Regions from separate parts of the Bradyrhizobium sp. SBR1B genome, predicted to be linked through region 2. Evidence: riboswitches for the same ligand, from Rfam matches in the RefSeq annotation. Region 2 holds a riboswitch; the other holds the start of a gene.

Region 1 (7,310 bases), on a different contig from region 2:
GGGCGGCGATCGAAAGCCTTGCCGAAAACGCCTCGGACGGCATCGTCGCGCCAGTGTTCTGGGGCGCGCTGTTCGGCCTGCCGGGTATCCTCGGCTACAAGGCGATCAACACGTTGGACTCCATGATCGGCCATCGTAGCGAGCGGCATGAGGCCTTCGGTTGGGCCGCGGCGCGCATCGACGATGTCGCCAATTTCATTCCGGCGCGGCTGACCGGCTTTCTGTTCGTGCTGCTGGCCCCGCACCGATCGCAGGCGCTGGCGTGCATGACGCGGGACGCGCGCCGTCACCGCTCGCCCAATGCCGGCTGGCCGGAAGCGGCGATGGCGGGTGCGCTCGGTGTGCGGCTCAGCGGCCCTCGCATCTATCACGGCAGCTCGACGAATGAGCCCTGGCTCAATGAAGGTGCGCGCGATCCGCTGGCAGCTGACATCGGCGAGGGACTGACGGTCTATCGCCGCGCCATGGTGCTGCTCGCTGGCACCCTTGCGATCCTGGCCTTCGCGTGAAAGAACGGGGCATGCGCGAGCACGGTGGAAATCTGGATCTGGCACAGCAGCATTTTGGCGGGCGCGCGGAAGACTGGATTGACCTGTCGACAGGGATCAACCGGCTGCCTTACCCCGTGGCCGAGATCGATCCGCGCTATTGGAACGCACTGCCTTCGCGATCCGACCTCAACGCCCTGCATCAGGCGGCGCAGCAGGCCTATCGCACCAGCGCACCGATCGTTGCGATGGGCGGCGTGCAGGCTGCCATTCAATTGCTGCCGCAACTGGTGCCGACCGGCCGCGCGCGCATTCTCGCGCCGACCTATAACGAGTACGCAGGGGTTCTGTCGGCCGCAGGCTGGGATGTCCAGGAGGCCAGCGAGCTCGACGCGCTGGCAGGCGCGGATCTCGCCATCGTCGTCAATCCCAACAATCCCGGCGGTCAGCATCATGCACCGAAGGATCTGCTCGCACTGCTGCCGCGCGTCGGCCGCCTCGTCATCGACGAGAGCTTTGTCGACGCCGTTCCGCTGCTGTCACTTGCATCGGAAGCCGGTCGGCCGGGACTGCTGATCCTGCGCTCGTTCGGAAAGTTCTATGGTCTTGCCGGCCTGCGGCTCGGCTTCGCGATCGGCAATGCCGCCGACATAGGCAAGCTTGCGTTGATGTCGGGTCCATGGCCGGTTTCGGGAGCGGCGATCGCGATCGGCTGTCGCGCGTTGCGTGACGACGCCTGGGCCGAGGCCACGTCAGCGCGACTCGCCCGGGACTGTGTTCGCCTCGATGCCATCGCGCACGCGCAAGGCTGGATGCTGCTTGGGGGGACGCCGCTGTTCCGTCTCTACGAGACGCCCGGCGCGCTCGCCGCGCAAGAGAGATTGGCACGAAGCCATATCTGGTCGCGCGTCTTTGCACAAAGGCCGACATGGCTGCGCCTCGGGCTTCCGGGCAGCGAAGCCGAATGGACGCGGCTTGCCGAGGTGCTAGCGCGCTAGCGCGAGCAGTCCTTCCACGTCGAGATGCTTTTCGATGTGATCGGCCAGCGCATCGAGCGCGCTTTCGACCCTGGCTTGATAGGGCTCGCCACCTGCGGGAATGTCGAGCCTGGCCAGATAGGCCTTGCGGAAATCATCCGACGTGAACAGGCCGTGCAGATAGCTGCCCTGCACGCGGCCATCGCGCGAGATCGCGCCTTCCGGCTCGCCGTTCAGCTTCGCAAACGGGCGCGCGCGGTCCGGCCCGTCAGTGCGGCCGATGTGGATTTCGTACGCCTCGATTGGCTGGTCTGTGTCGGCATGCACGGCCGCGACACGCGTCAGCGTCTTCTGCGGACTCATCACCGTGTCCACGTCCAGCAGCCCGAGGCCCGGCGTGTCGCCTGCGGTGCCTTCGATGCCGTCAGGATCGGCGACGTTGCGCCCAAGCATCTGATAGCCGCCGCAGAGACCGAGCACATGGCCGCCCCTGCGGTGATGCGCGAGCAGATCGATGTCCCAGCCTTGCGCGCGCAGGAAGGCGAGATCGCCGCGGGTGGATTTCGAGCCGGGGATGATGACGAGACGCACGTCCCCCGGGATCGCTTCGCCCGGGCGTACCATCACGAGATCGACGCCCGGCTCGAGCTTGAGCGGATCGAGATCGTCGAAATTGGCGATCCGCGACAGCGCCAGGCAGGCGATCTTGCACTGGCCCGGCTTGCGCGCGTCGCTGAGGCCGAGCGCGTCCTCGGCCGGCAGCTCGCCGGCGCGCGCGAACCAGGGCAGCACGCCGAAGCCGAGCCAGGCCGTTCTTTGTTCGATCAGCCTGTAGCCGTCGTCGAACAGCGAGGGATCGCCGCGGAACTTGTTGATGACAAAACCCTGGATCATCGCGGCATCGTCGGGGTCGATCACGGTCTTGATGCCGACCAGCTGGGCGATGACGCCGCCGCGGTCGATGTCGCCGACCAGCACGACCGGCACGTCCGCCTTGCGCGCAAAGCCCATATTGGCGATGTCGGCCTTGCGCAGGTTCACTTCGGCCGGGCTACCGGCACCTTCCACCAGCACCAGATCGGCCCGCCCCTTCAGCCGCTCAAAGCTCTCCAGCACCGCGCCCATCAGCGATGGCTTCATCGCGGCATAGTCGCGGGCACGCGCGGTCGCGATGCGCTTTCCTTGGACGATCACCTGCGCGCCGATGTCGGTCTCGGGCTTGAGCAGCACGGGGTTCATGTCGGTGTGCGGTTCGACGCGAGCGGCCAGCGCCTGCAGCGCCTGGGCGCGGCCGATCTCGCCGCCATCGACGGTGACGGCGGCGTTGTTCGACATGTTCTGCGGCTTGAACGGGATCACGCGCAGGCCGCGCCGCGTGAGGGCGCGCGCGAGACCGGCGACGATGAGCGACTTGCCCACGTCCGAGCCGGCCCCCTGGATCATCAGCGCGCGTGCCATCGAACTCAGAACTCGACGCCGGCCTGTGCCTTGATGCCGGAGCGGAAGGGATGTTTCACCAGCGTCATCTCGGTGACGAGATCGGCGATCTCGATCAACTCCTCCTTGGCGTTGCGGCCGGTGAGGACGACATGCGTCATCGGCGGCTTCGAGGTGGTCAGAAACTCGACGACCTCGGCGATGTCGAGATAGTCGTAGCGCAGCGCGATGTTGATCTCGTCGAGCACGACCATACGCAGGCTCTCATCGAGGATCAGCTCCTTGGCCTTCTCCCAGCCGGCGCGCGCGGCGGCGATGTCGCGGGCGCGGTCCTGCGTCTCCCACGTAAAACCTTCGCCCATGGCGTGGAACTGGCAGAGGTCGCCGAAATGGCCGGTGAGCAGGCGCCGCTCGCCGGTATCCCAGGCGCCCTTGATGAATTGCACGACTGCGCAGGGAAGGCCGTGCGCGACGCAGCGGACGATCATGCCGAAGGCCGACGAGGACTTGCCCTTGCCGGCCCCGGTGTGGACGATGATGAGGCCCTTTTCGCCGCTCTTGGTCGCCATGATCTTGTCGCGGGCGGCCTTCTTCTTCGCCATTTTCGTGGCGTGGCGGGCGTCGGTTTCTTCGGCCGTTTTTGTATCCGGTTCAGGCGTCATCGGGTCCCGGTCCTTCGGCTTGACAAGTGGCGGCCACCGGCAAATGGTGGCCCGGCGTTGGTTCCTGTCCTATGACAGGCGAAGAGGGAATGCGATAGGGTCCGAATCGGCAAGATTTGGGTCCAAAATGCAGCCGCCCCCGCGACCGTGACCGGAGAGATGTCCGAAGCCACTGATTCCCTCAGGGAATCGGGAAGGCGGGGATCGAAGGGGAAAACCCTGCTCCGCAAGCCGGGAGACCTGCCAGCGCGGACGAGTTTTGGACCGGCGGACGGGGTGTTCCGCGACGGGGAAAACGGGCCTCCAATAGAGCGGTCCGTGTGCCTCATCGCCTCCCGCTGTTATCTGGAAGAGGCGATGACCGTCACACTTCACGTCTGCATCACCTGCCGTGCCGGCGAGACGCCTGGCGAAGGCGAGGCGACGCCCGGCAAGCGCCTGCATGGGGCGATCCTCGACGCGGGCGTGCCCGAGGGTGTCAATGTGGTTCCCGTCGAATGCCTGTCGGCATGCAACCAGGGTTGCTCGGTCGCGCTGAGCGCGCCCGGCCGGTGGTCTTACGTCTATGGCCGCCTCTCGGATGCAAATGCGCAGGATGTGGTCGCGGGCGCCGCGGCCTATGCGGCCGCGCCTGACGGCCTCGTGCCCTGGCGCAGCCGGCCGGAAATATTCCGCAAGCAGTCGCTTGCCCGCATTCCCCCCATTGCCGTCGTGCCGGAGGCCGCCGAATGAACTCGCTCGCAAAAGTCCCTGTGACGGTGGTCACCGGTTTTCTCGGCTCGGGCAAGACGACGCTGATCCAGCATCTGCTCAGCAATGCCGGCGGCAAGAAGCTCGCGGTGCTCGTCAACGAGTTCGGCAGTGAGGGCGTCGACGGCGAGATATTGAAATCCTGCGCCGACGCCAATTGCCCGGAGGAGAACATCGTCGAGCTCGCCAATGGCTGCATCTGCTGCACCGTTGCCGACGATTTCATTCCGACCATGGAAAAACTACTGGCGCGGCCCGTGCGGCCCGATCACATCCTGATCGAGACCTCGGGCCTGGCGCTGCCCAAGCCGCTGCTGAAGGCATTCGACTGGCCGGAGATCCGTTCGCGCATCACCGTCGACGGCGTGATCGCGCTCGCGGATGCCGAGGCTGTCGCCGCTGGCCGCTTTGCGCCGGATCCTGACGCCGTCGAAGCGCAGCGCGCGGCGGACGAGAGCCTGGATCACGAGACGCCGCTGTCGGAAGTGTTCGAGGATCAGATCGCCTGCGCCGACATCGTGCTGCTGACCAAGGCCGACCTCGTTGGCGCGGCGGGACTTGAAGCGGCCAAGGCTGCCATCACCGCCGAGATGCCGCGCCGCGTGCCGATGCTCCCCGTGACCGACGGTGCGATCGATGCGCGCGTCATCCTCGGTCTTGGCGCTGCCGCCGAGAACGATCTCGCCGCGCGTCCCTCGCATCATGACGGCGAGGAAGAGCACGAGCACGATGATTTCGCCTCGGTCGTGGTCGACCTTCCTGAAGTCGCCGACGTCGATGCGCTGGTCGCATCCGTCCAGAAGCTGGCGCGCGAGCAGAACGTGCTGCGCGCTAAGGGCTACATCGCGGTCGCGGGCAAGCCGATGCGGCTGCTGCTGCAGGCGGTCGGCGAGCGCGTGCGCCACCAGTTCGACAAGCCCTGGGGCGCAGGTCACAGGCGGTCGAAGCTCGTCGTGATCGGCGAGCACGGCGATATCGACGAGGCCGCCATCAAGGCAGGACTAGGTATCTGATGCACGTCGTCTTCCGCGAGAGCCGCGGTCTGGAGGAGACCGCGACGCCAAGGGATATCGGCCAGGACCCGGCCGATCTCGTGGTGCTCTCGTATTCGGATTCGGATCTCGCGGCGTTCGCAGCCGGCTGGCGGCGTGGCCGCCACAGCCTGCCGACGCTGCGGCTCGCCAATCTCGCGGAGCTGCGTCATCCGCTGTCAGTGGACACCTATATCGAGCGCACGCTGTCTCAGGCGCGTGGCATTCTGGTTCGCCTGATTGGTGGTGAGTCCTACTGGCCGTATGGTCTGGCTGTGCTCCGGCAGCTCGCCAAGGACCGTGGCATTGTGCTGGCCGTGCTGCCGGCCGACGGCCGCGACGACCCGCGGCTCGATGCATACTCGACCCTGCCGGTCTCGACGCTGCGCCGGCTCAAGGTGCTCTGCGACACCGGCGGACCGGTCGCCGCGCAAGCCGCGATCGCACAGCTCGCACTGGCTTCGGGACTCTATGCCGGGCCTGTTATCGGCGACACCGCTGTGCCCGAGATGGGGTTCTACGATCCCGCCCGCGGCGTCATTGCGGCACCGGCGCACGGCGAGGGCAAGCCGCGTGTGCTGGTAACGTTCTATCGCTCATATCTCACCGCCGCGGACATGGGCCCGGTCGATGCCCTGATCGCAGAGCTGCGCGGGCGCGGCTTTGAAGCCTGCGGCGTGTTCGTGACCTCGCTGAAGGCCGCGGGCGTCGCGGATTGGTTGCGGGCGCATCTTGCGCAAAATCCTCCGGCGGCGATCGTCAACGCGACGGCGTTCTCCGCGGCTGGCGACGACGGCACGACGCCGTTCGATGCCGCAGCGTGCCCGGTGTTCCAGGTCGCGCTCTCCACCGCCCGGCGCGAGGACTGGACGGAGTCGCTGCGCGGCCTGTCGCCCGGCGATCTCGCGATGCATGTGGTGCTGCCCGAGGTCGACGGCCGTTTGTTCGCGGGCGTGGTGAGCTTCAAATCAGCCGGCATTCGTGACCCCGATCTGCAGTTCTCACACCTGGCGCATCGCGCCGATGAGGAGCGCGTGACGGCCGTCGCTGCGCGCGTCGCGGCGTGGCGGCGACTTGCGGAGACGCCGGCCGGTGAGAAGCACCTGGCGCTCGTGCTCTCGAACTATCCGGGCCGGCCGCACCAGATCGCGCATGCGGTCGGGCTCGATGCGCTGGCCTCGGTCGAGGCGTTGGTGTCGGATCTCGCCGAGGCCGGCTTCGATGTTGTTCCGGTCCATGCGCTCGGCGAGGCGCTGCTCAAGCAGAAGCTCACTTGGAGCGTCGCCGACTACCGCGCGGCGCTTTCGCGCCTGCCGCAAGCCTTGCAGGATGATCTCGCGCAAGCCTGGGGCGCGCCCGAGAGTGATCCGAGCTGCCGCGACGGCGCGTTTCATTTCGCCGCGATCCAATGCGGCCGATCGATCATCGCGGTTCAACCGGAACGCGGCGATGCGACCACGCGCGATACCGATTATCACGATCTCGCCCGCACGCCGCGCCACGCCTATGTCGCGTTCTATCTCTGGCTTCGGCAGCAGGCCTGTGACGCCGTCGTGCACATGGGCGCACATGGCACGCTGGAATGGCTGCCCGGGAAATCCGTGGCGCTGTCGTCCGCGTGCTGGCCGGAAGCCCTGATCGGCGATCTTCCAATCATCTATCCCTTCATCGTCAACGATCCCGGCGAGGCCGCGCAGGCCAAGCGGCGCTTGGGGGCCGTCACCATTGGTCATCTGCCGCCGCCGCTCACCGCATCCGCCGTGCCCGAAGGCTTGCGCCGGCTCGAACAGCTCCTCGACGAATATTCGACCGCCGATGGTCTCGATCCCGCGCGCCGTCAGCGATTGATCGCAGCGATCCGTGATGAGGCGCGCGTGGCGGGCCTCGAGGACGATCTCGGTTTGGATGCCTCGGCCGCGCCCGCCGAAGCCATTCCGCGGATCGATCGCTTCGTCTGCGATCTCA
Region 2 (7,310 bases):
GAACAGCGACATTGGCATTTTGAGTCTTCGGCGAACTCCGGCGGGCAGTTGCAGCGCGTTCTGAATCGGCAAGAGCTTGCCCGACATCCTGGCTACCCGCGAGTATGCGCGCCAGGATCGCAAGCTCACGCATCTTCTGAACCGAGAAAGAAAGCCAGCTCTTGACGTCAGAAGCGAGCCCGGTCTCTAGTTCAACATCGATCGGGACGTGAAGCAACGAGCAGGATGGGGCGAGCTGTACGCGGTCTTTGCCCAGCTTCTCAATGGCTGGCTCCAGCCTCTGGTGGAGCGAGGACAACTTCGACCTCCATACATTTCGGCCGTCGATGACACCAAGAGACAAGACGAGATCAGCTCGGCTACTAGCAATGATCTGATCCAATAACTCTGGCGCTCGAACCAGATCGACGTGCAGACCTGAGGCTGGCAGGCTCAAGGCTGTATCCAGATTGTCGCCCAGGGCACCAAAATAGCTGGCGACCATGATCTTGATAGCCGGTACCTCCTTTATGATCCGGCTATAAGCATGTAGCAAAGATTTTCGGGCCGTCTCATCCAGATCAAGCGCCAGGCAGGGCTCGTCAAATTGAACCCAACTCGCCCCTCGTTGGGCCAATTGATGAAGAACGTCGATATAGACGGGTATCAGATCATCCAATAAAGACAGCGGCTGGAAGGCGCTATCGGCGCTTTTGCCGAGCTTTAGGAATGTGAACGGCCCGATAAGGACCGGGCGAGTCTGAAAGCCGAGAGCCTTTGCTTCCGTATACTCTTCAATCGGTTTGCGAGAGCACAGTCTGAACGTCTGTCCCTTGTAAAACTCGGGAACCATGTAGTGGTAGTTGGTATCGAACCATTTGGTCATCTCCTGCGCGGGGACGCCCGCGCCCCGCGAGTCTTGGTCGACGCTCCCACCCCGGTCGTCGCATTTCGATCCGCGGGCCATGGCGAAGTACGTCTTAAGGGAAGCGATTTCTCCCTTCGAGGCGTAGATCTCAGGGATCGCGCCCACCATGACACTCGTATCGAGCACTTGATCGTACAACGAGAAGTCATTCGACGGAATGATTGTGACGCCGAGGGACCTCTGGCGAGCCCAGTTTGCTGCGCGCAGCCCCGATGCGTCCTCTTGCAACTGATGTTCGGTGATCTTTCCGGCCCAATACCTTTCGAGAGCGAATTTTAGCTCACGCCGTGGACCGATGCGTGGCGTTCCGAGCGTAGCAACCGGAAGCGAGAGAAGAGACATAGCGTTAACCCCTGTTGGGGACAAGGCCATGGCGGACGCAGGCAGGGAAGTCGCGCGAGCGACAGCTGCTTGACGCACCACCGAGACACCCCGCCCGTGGACCGATCTTGTCGGGGCAGGTCTCCTGGCTTGCTGGTCATCGCTACTGTCCTGCCTTCCCAAAGCCGCGCAGGCTTCAGTGACATCGTTGGACAGTGGCTCGCAGCTCACAGTTGCGGGGGCAGCGCCGGCATTTGCACCGGCTTCCCTCTTAGCTCCGGTTCAAACAGGAACCGGAGAACCTCGACGACACGGATTATTCGCTGGCGAACTTTCCCGTCAACCTCCCAGATCATATGGCAAGCAAATCTGCGACGTCTGACAAGCGATTGATCATAAGCGAATCGCCGTTCTCAATGACTAGCCGCCACGTAGAGACGGTCTCTAATCCGCGACGTCGTTACCAGGGATGTCGAAATGAGCATCGGGAACTGCCTTCGGGTGGCTCTGCGCGCGAGACCATGAAAGGACAAATCCAGCCTTCGTGGCAAGACCCACCGCCGCTTCGAGCAGAATGCATTCGACGCGGCATCGGCTCCAGCGGCTCGCCCAGCACGCTCGCCCGGGGCTGCTTCTGGGCTAAGGATCCGCATCGAATAGAGGCGCTTCGGCGGAAATCGATCTCCATACACCACGAGCAGGCTAGTTGCCTGCCAGCGAACCTTTTTTCGACGGCGACTGACCTCCGCTTCGTGTCGTTGGTCAACATTCAGGTCGAGCGAAGAAGTCTATAGCCAAGCACACGCTTCAACGACGAACGCACGCCAAAACTCGTCAGGTACTCCGGCCGAGCCATTTGCCCCTTCGGGTGTGGGACAGGGGTGAACATGCTGCCCCGGATAACCCGATTGTATGCATCGACACGTTCGCACGTAGGAAAGGAGACAAGAAGATAAAAACGGGAGCGTGTTTCCGGCTATCGCCTGGCACGAAGAATGCAATCCGTCAACATGCCCACACTGCTCCTGCTGGGCACGTCTAGCTCAGCCAATTGAATGCTGTCTCGGACGGAGAAGTTAGCGGCGCGTGACACAGGCCAGCGCGCGCTTGCGCCGAACAGCCTCATCTTCGTCGCTAACTTCTTGCTCTCGTCAGAGCAGGTTCAAGGTCACCTGCTAACGCCGAGTCTGGATGAAATGGGATGGGCCGATCTAATGAAGAGGATGTTTGCAAGACCCCTGCTACGGTTTTGTTTGGGTGCATCTCTGATCTGCCTGACCTGGCCGGCCGCCATGAGCAACAGTATTCGCTCTATCCACAGCCCCGTGATCGAGAGATTCAAGTCAACTTGGCGAGCGCAGGATGGTGAGACGCTAGAACAAATAATCTCCAATGGTCGAAGGTGGCACAGTTCGTCCCTCAAATGCGGGGCGCCCTTGAACTTGGCGAAAACGACTTTGTTTTCGTTTCGTGGACCAGGCACCAGAACAACAAATCAGACGAACAGTACGTTATCACCTGGAAGATCACGCCCGATGGTACGACTGAACTTGCGTCAACTTATGCGAAGCCGATGGAATTAGGCTGGCGGGCGCTGGCGCTCTCGTTGATAGCCAGTGAAGTCGCAGCTGGCGATAGACACGCAAACCTTCGCTTTCTACATGACCCGATCAACTTCAACTTTGTAACTACCCCAAAAGGCCAGCTCGGCGATCTTCTTCGGCAAGGCCGATGTACTATCGGTCAACCTGTTGGAGTGGACTACATCCCGAAGGGCAGTGACAAGCCGAACGAGAAACGTGATCTATGGCGTGTTCTTCTAATAGCGGACTGTAATATCTCTGGGCCACGTTATCTTACTTCACCATCTATCTACCGGAGTCTGGGGCGCTGCGCAGCTTTCGAGATGCGGTTCGCCTGCGCCTGCACGGGACGTGGCTAGAGGCCGATTTCTCCCCAAATCAGCTCTAGAAGTTCTGGCGTTTTCCGAGTCCCACGATGGCGCCTTCGCGCCATGCAAAAAGAGTCGAGAGGACACTCCCCCGCTCTAGATTTCCTCGCACGAATTCGTCTGCACGCCATAGATCCGAATTTGCAGCATAGAAAAACGCCTCTTCAATTCTGTTCCACCTGCCCGGGCACCGTCTCTGGTTGAGAACTCGGCTCTGAGTCGCCCATCCACTTCAAGCGCGTAAGAGCAGACTGGTCGTTCACGAATGGCAGCGCCCATATCATTCCCATTTGTGCGGCGAGGTGCTTGGAAATGCTATGTAACTTGAGTCGGCCAAGCCACACCAGAGCGACAATCCCTAGGTGGCAAAGGGCAAGCGCATGTTGCGATGAAAAGCTCGAAGCTGAATTGCATAGGGACAACGATGAGTCGTCCAAACAGATGCGCACTTTACGTCTCTCAACGCGCTCTACGGCCTCAGCTCAAATTACGGCCTTCCACTCCCGGAGGAATCAGGCCGATGCAGCACCCCTGGTAAGCCGCTAGAGATCGTCACAGGAGTTCGTCTTAGTCATAGGCTATGCAGTCTTTACACGAAAACCCTTAGCGCGAGCCAATATCCCGAAAGGGAGGACCGACGCTACACTATTCGATTGGCATCAACGACCATCTGAGTCAGACAAACGAAGGCTTCGCATTGGTGCGGCCGTCCATTAGCCTAGCGAGCGTTTAGGCCGTACTCCATCGCGACTTAAGTGGGTCAGAGCCAAACCAGGTCTCTTTTGTAACCCCTGCCATTTTATAACTTTCATCGCCGTCGTCGGAACCGACGACTAGGCATTTTCCCAATGCACTTCTTTACCACCTATCGCCCCGTTACTCTTCCACCTCACTCGACCACGCCAAGACGCTCAGCATTCCGAGCGGTAGGTTTGTCGGGCATCGTGAGCTCAACGCCAAGCGACGAAGATCGCCTCCTCCAGTCTCGACAGGGTACGCTGCGCTTTCAGTGAGGAAGCTGCCGATGTCCGCACTTGCCACACGCACCGCGAAAGAATTCGCTTGATCCTTACGCGGCGTCAGGTCGTAGCTTCGAAAACCACGCTAGGCTGCCTAAATGCACATGTCTGAATACGCCGGCGAAATAGCGTTAATCGTGCGATTGAGCAACCGAATGCGTCCGCACCGTATCGCGCCAGAGATGGGCCAGGAGCGAAAGGTTATTGCCGGGATGAAACGCCGAGGAATTATGTTCGCACTTCTCGCTCTCATCACATCTCCGGTCTGGGCCGCGACACTCAGAGGTGCTCCACGCATTCTCGACGGCAATACGATCGAGATCGAGCAAACCAACGTTCGGCTCTCTGGGATCGACGCTCCTGAGACAGATCAGATTTGCCTCGACGCTCAGGGTCGCAAATGGGCCTGCGGCGTAGCTGCTCGCGACGAGCTTATCAAGAATTCGAATGGGCGGACGTGGGATTGTCACACCCAAAAAGTTGACGAGTATAGGCGGGCCCTCGGCAGCTGCTTCATCGAAGGCGAGGATGTGAACGCCTGGATGATACGCTCGGGCTGGGCACTATCGGCTGGTGCATCTCGCCACACCTACGTCGTCCATGAGTTAGTGGCAAGCACAGCCTCTGCGGGGCTGTGGTCCGGGGCTTTCATCACTCCCGGCGACTGGCGCGGCCGCAACACCAGCACGATTATCGTTGGTGCGAAGACGGTTCCGATCAACGCACAGGAAATCCTGCTAGGAGCCCTCGTCCTATCGGAACCACCATCACCCGAGTGCCGAATAAAAGGCATTCTCGCCCGCGGCGAGCGCATTTATCACCTCCCCGGAGACTCCGGTTACGAGCAGATTGGTATGACGAACACACGCAGCGAGCGCTGGCTGTGTAGCGAAGCTGAAGCCGAAGCCACCGGGTGGCGGAAGGCAGCGCGATGAGGCGACACATGCACGCAGGCCAATCTCCGAACATGTACCGTTCATCTAAGTTCGCGCTTTCGCGCCGGTCCCTGTTGCTGGTTGCGGGTTCGACAGTTTTCATGCGGTTAGGCAATACCCCTGCCGATGCGAAGGAAGCAAACTGCCAGCCAAAGCCAGAAAACCTGCTCGCGCCGGATGCTGCCCTGAAGCGGCTGCTGAAGGGAAACGATCGTTATGTCCAGGGCGCACCACGATCCGACGATTTCAGGCGCGAGCGCCCGGTCTTGGTCGAAGGCCAAAATCCGTACGCGGCGGTTCTGACCTGCGCTGACTCTCGGGTGGCGCCCGAACTTATCTTTGACAGCGGACTAGGTGATCTGTTTGTCTGCCGCGTCGCCGGCAACTTCGCAAACGATGATACGCTCGCCAGTATGGAATATGCGGTTTCCGTCCTTAGCACGCCGCTTATACTTGTACTCGGCCACGATCATTGCGGTGCGATAGACGCCACGATCAGGTCGCTCCATCAAGATAAGCCGCCGCCGGGCCACATTTCATCCCTGGTCACTGCACTTGCTCCCGCCGTAAAAGCATCCCTCGGGAAAGCCGGCAACATAGTCGCCGAAGCAACCCGGCAGAATGTGATCGATAACGTCAATAAGCTCAAATCGACGGGCCCGCTTCTGAACGCTGCTGTCGAGCAGAACCGACTAAAGGTCGTGGGGGGCGTTTATCAAATCGACACAGGCAAGGTCGACATTGTGTGCTGATGCTAGCACCTTCACATCCGCGGCAAGTCATCCGCCGTGTGATACAGCACCTTGTTTCCGCGCCGCTTTGTTGGTCGGTCGTTTACAACGACTGCCCAGATACCATCCGCTCTACAATTGTCTCCGCTTAGGGATGCCTTTCGGTATGCGTGGCCTCTTAGTTCTACTGCTCTTCTACCTCCTGATGTTGGCAACGCGTGGCCAGCACCAAGAAGCGCACACCGCGCGTCCGACAGCCTCCATGGTAAAGATTGAACACCAAACCCAATAAAATTGTTTCTGCAGCAGGCCGCAATGAACGGCGTTGCGACTTTGAACTCGAGAGCCCGGGATAACTTCAAGAGTTTCAAAAGTTTCAACCGCCAGATTTATCGCCGGTCATGCTCTATCACCGCGCTCTATGGCGACTGAAGCTCAGACAGAGCTATCAGGGCGGCTGCCCCCGCGCGGGCGGTAAAGACACGTCTACCCGCATCAGCACCGGACCGGCGGCAGCGACGGCCCAGGGTCAACGAAGCTCCTGAATGTGCGCGACCTTCTTGTTCGGTACAGCAGCAAGTCGGGCGCATCTGCTGCTGGCGAGCCGCGAAAGCTCCGAAACCTGACACGCCTCCTTTTCGCTTGGAAGAGTGGGGCACTTCTTTGCGATCGGCTTGAATCAGACTCAACGGTGCGATTGCCGCTTCCAGAGCGCCCTGGACGCTTGTTGGATGCCTGCGCGCCGCCGGCCACTTTTACTACAGCGCTTAGCCGCCGCTACACCAACTCACATTGGCTGTTGGTCGTGTCGAGAGTGCGTAACGGGCCTCAAGTTTTATAATGAACTTTGAATACGGCCCGTCGCCGTCGAGATCCGTCTCCCTGGTCCTGCGGGGCGGCTTGTTGAGCAAATGACATCTTCGCCTGAAAGCGGACAGACAGACACGAGCATTTTGCGGCTGGGCGGAGTGTTCTCACGCGGTTCAGACACGGCAGCAAGACACCATTAATGGCACGTCGATTGCTGGGCAGATGTAATAGAAGCCGTAGGGCTGGGCGCCGTCCCGAGCGCAATAGCGGAGTTCTGGGCTTGGTTCGGCTCGGCTTGTCTCAAATGTGACAACACGTCCATTGGAGAAAATAAATGACACCGCTCGTTGATCGCGGACACCGGAGATCTAGTAGGGCAGAGACGCCCCTAGATCGCAGCCGCCTTCCATTGCTTGGCAACGCGCCTCAATACAAACAACAGCAGTATCTCAGCGAAGCTTCCGGGCCTCCCTCAAGGCGGGGAAGCCAACGAGTGCAATCCTATACTTCCAGATCAACTGCGAGAGCTTCGAGAATGCCGTCTAACCGCTATCAGCCACCTAGCTCCGTCACGCGCTCAATCCACATGAGTGACGCCAGGCGGTGATCGGCTCAACACAAGGAGGACGAATTGTG

Evidence for each region. Region 2 has a riboswitch for cobalamin ahead of metE (5-methyltetrahydropteroyltriglutamate--homocysteine S-methyltransferase). Riboswitches for the same ligand answer to the same signal wherever they lie in the genome.
Region 1: linked by a shared signal. The riboswitch ahead of GGD61_RS17775 (DUF1636 domain-containing protein) and the one ahead of metE (5-methyltetrahydropteroyltriglutamate--homocysteine S-methyltransferase) in region 2 are both predicted to bind cobalamin.

Annotation. Positions count from the first base shown of each region.
Region 1 is NZ_JACIHC010000006.1:95,507-102,816, reverse strand. Features, by position in the region: gene cbiB (adenosylcobinamide-phosphate synthase CbiB) at 1-509, shown strand, start outside; gene cobD (threonine-phosphate decarboxylase CobD) at 521-1,486, shown strand; gene GGD61_RS17785 (cobyric acid synthase) at 1,475-2,923, opposite strand; gene cobO (cob(I)yrinic acid a,c-diamide adenosyltransferase) at 2,929-3,564, opposite strand; cobalamin riboswitch at 3,606-3,827, shown strand; gene GGD61_RS17775 (DUF1636 domain-containing protein) at 3,922-4,296, shown strand; gene cobW (cobalamin biosynthesis protein CobW) at 4,293-5,327, shown strand; gene cobN (cobaltochelatase subunit CobN) at 5,327-7,310, shown strand, end outside.
Region 2 is NZ_JACIHC010000010.1:101,743-109,052, reverse strand. Features, by position in the region: gene metE (5-methyltetrahydropteroyltriglutamate--homocysteine S-methyltransferase) at 1-1,249, opposite strand, end outside; cobalamin riboswitch at 1,346-1,549, opposite strand; gene GGD61_RS24140 (thermonuclease family protein) at 4,297-5,133, shown strand; gene GGD61_RS24135 (carbonic anhydrase) at 5,142-5,885, shown strand; gene GGD61_RS40620 (hypothetical protein) at 7,308-7,310, shown strand, end outside.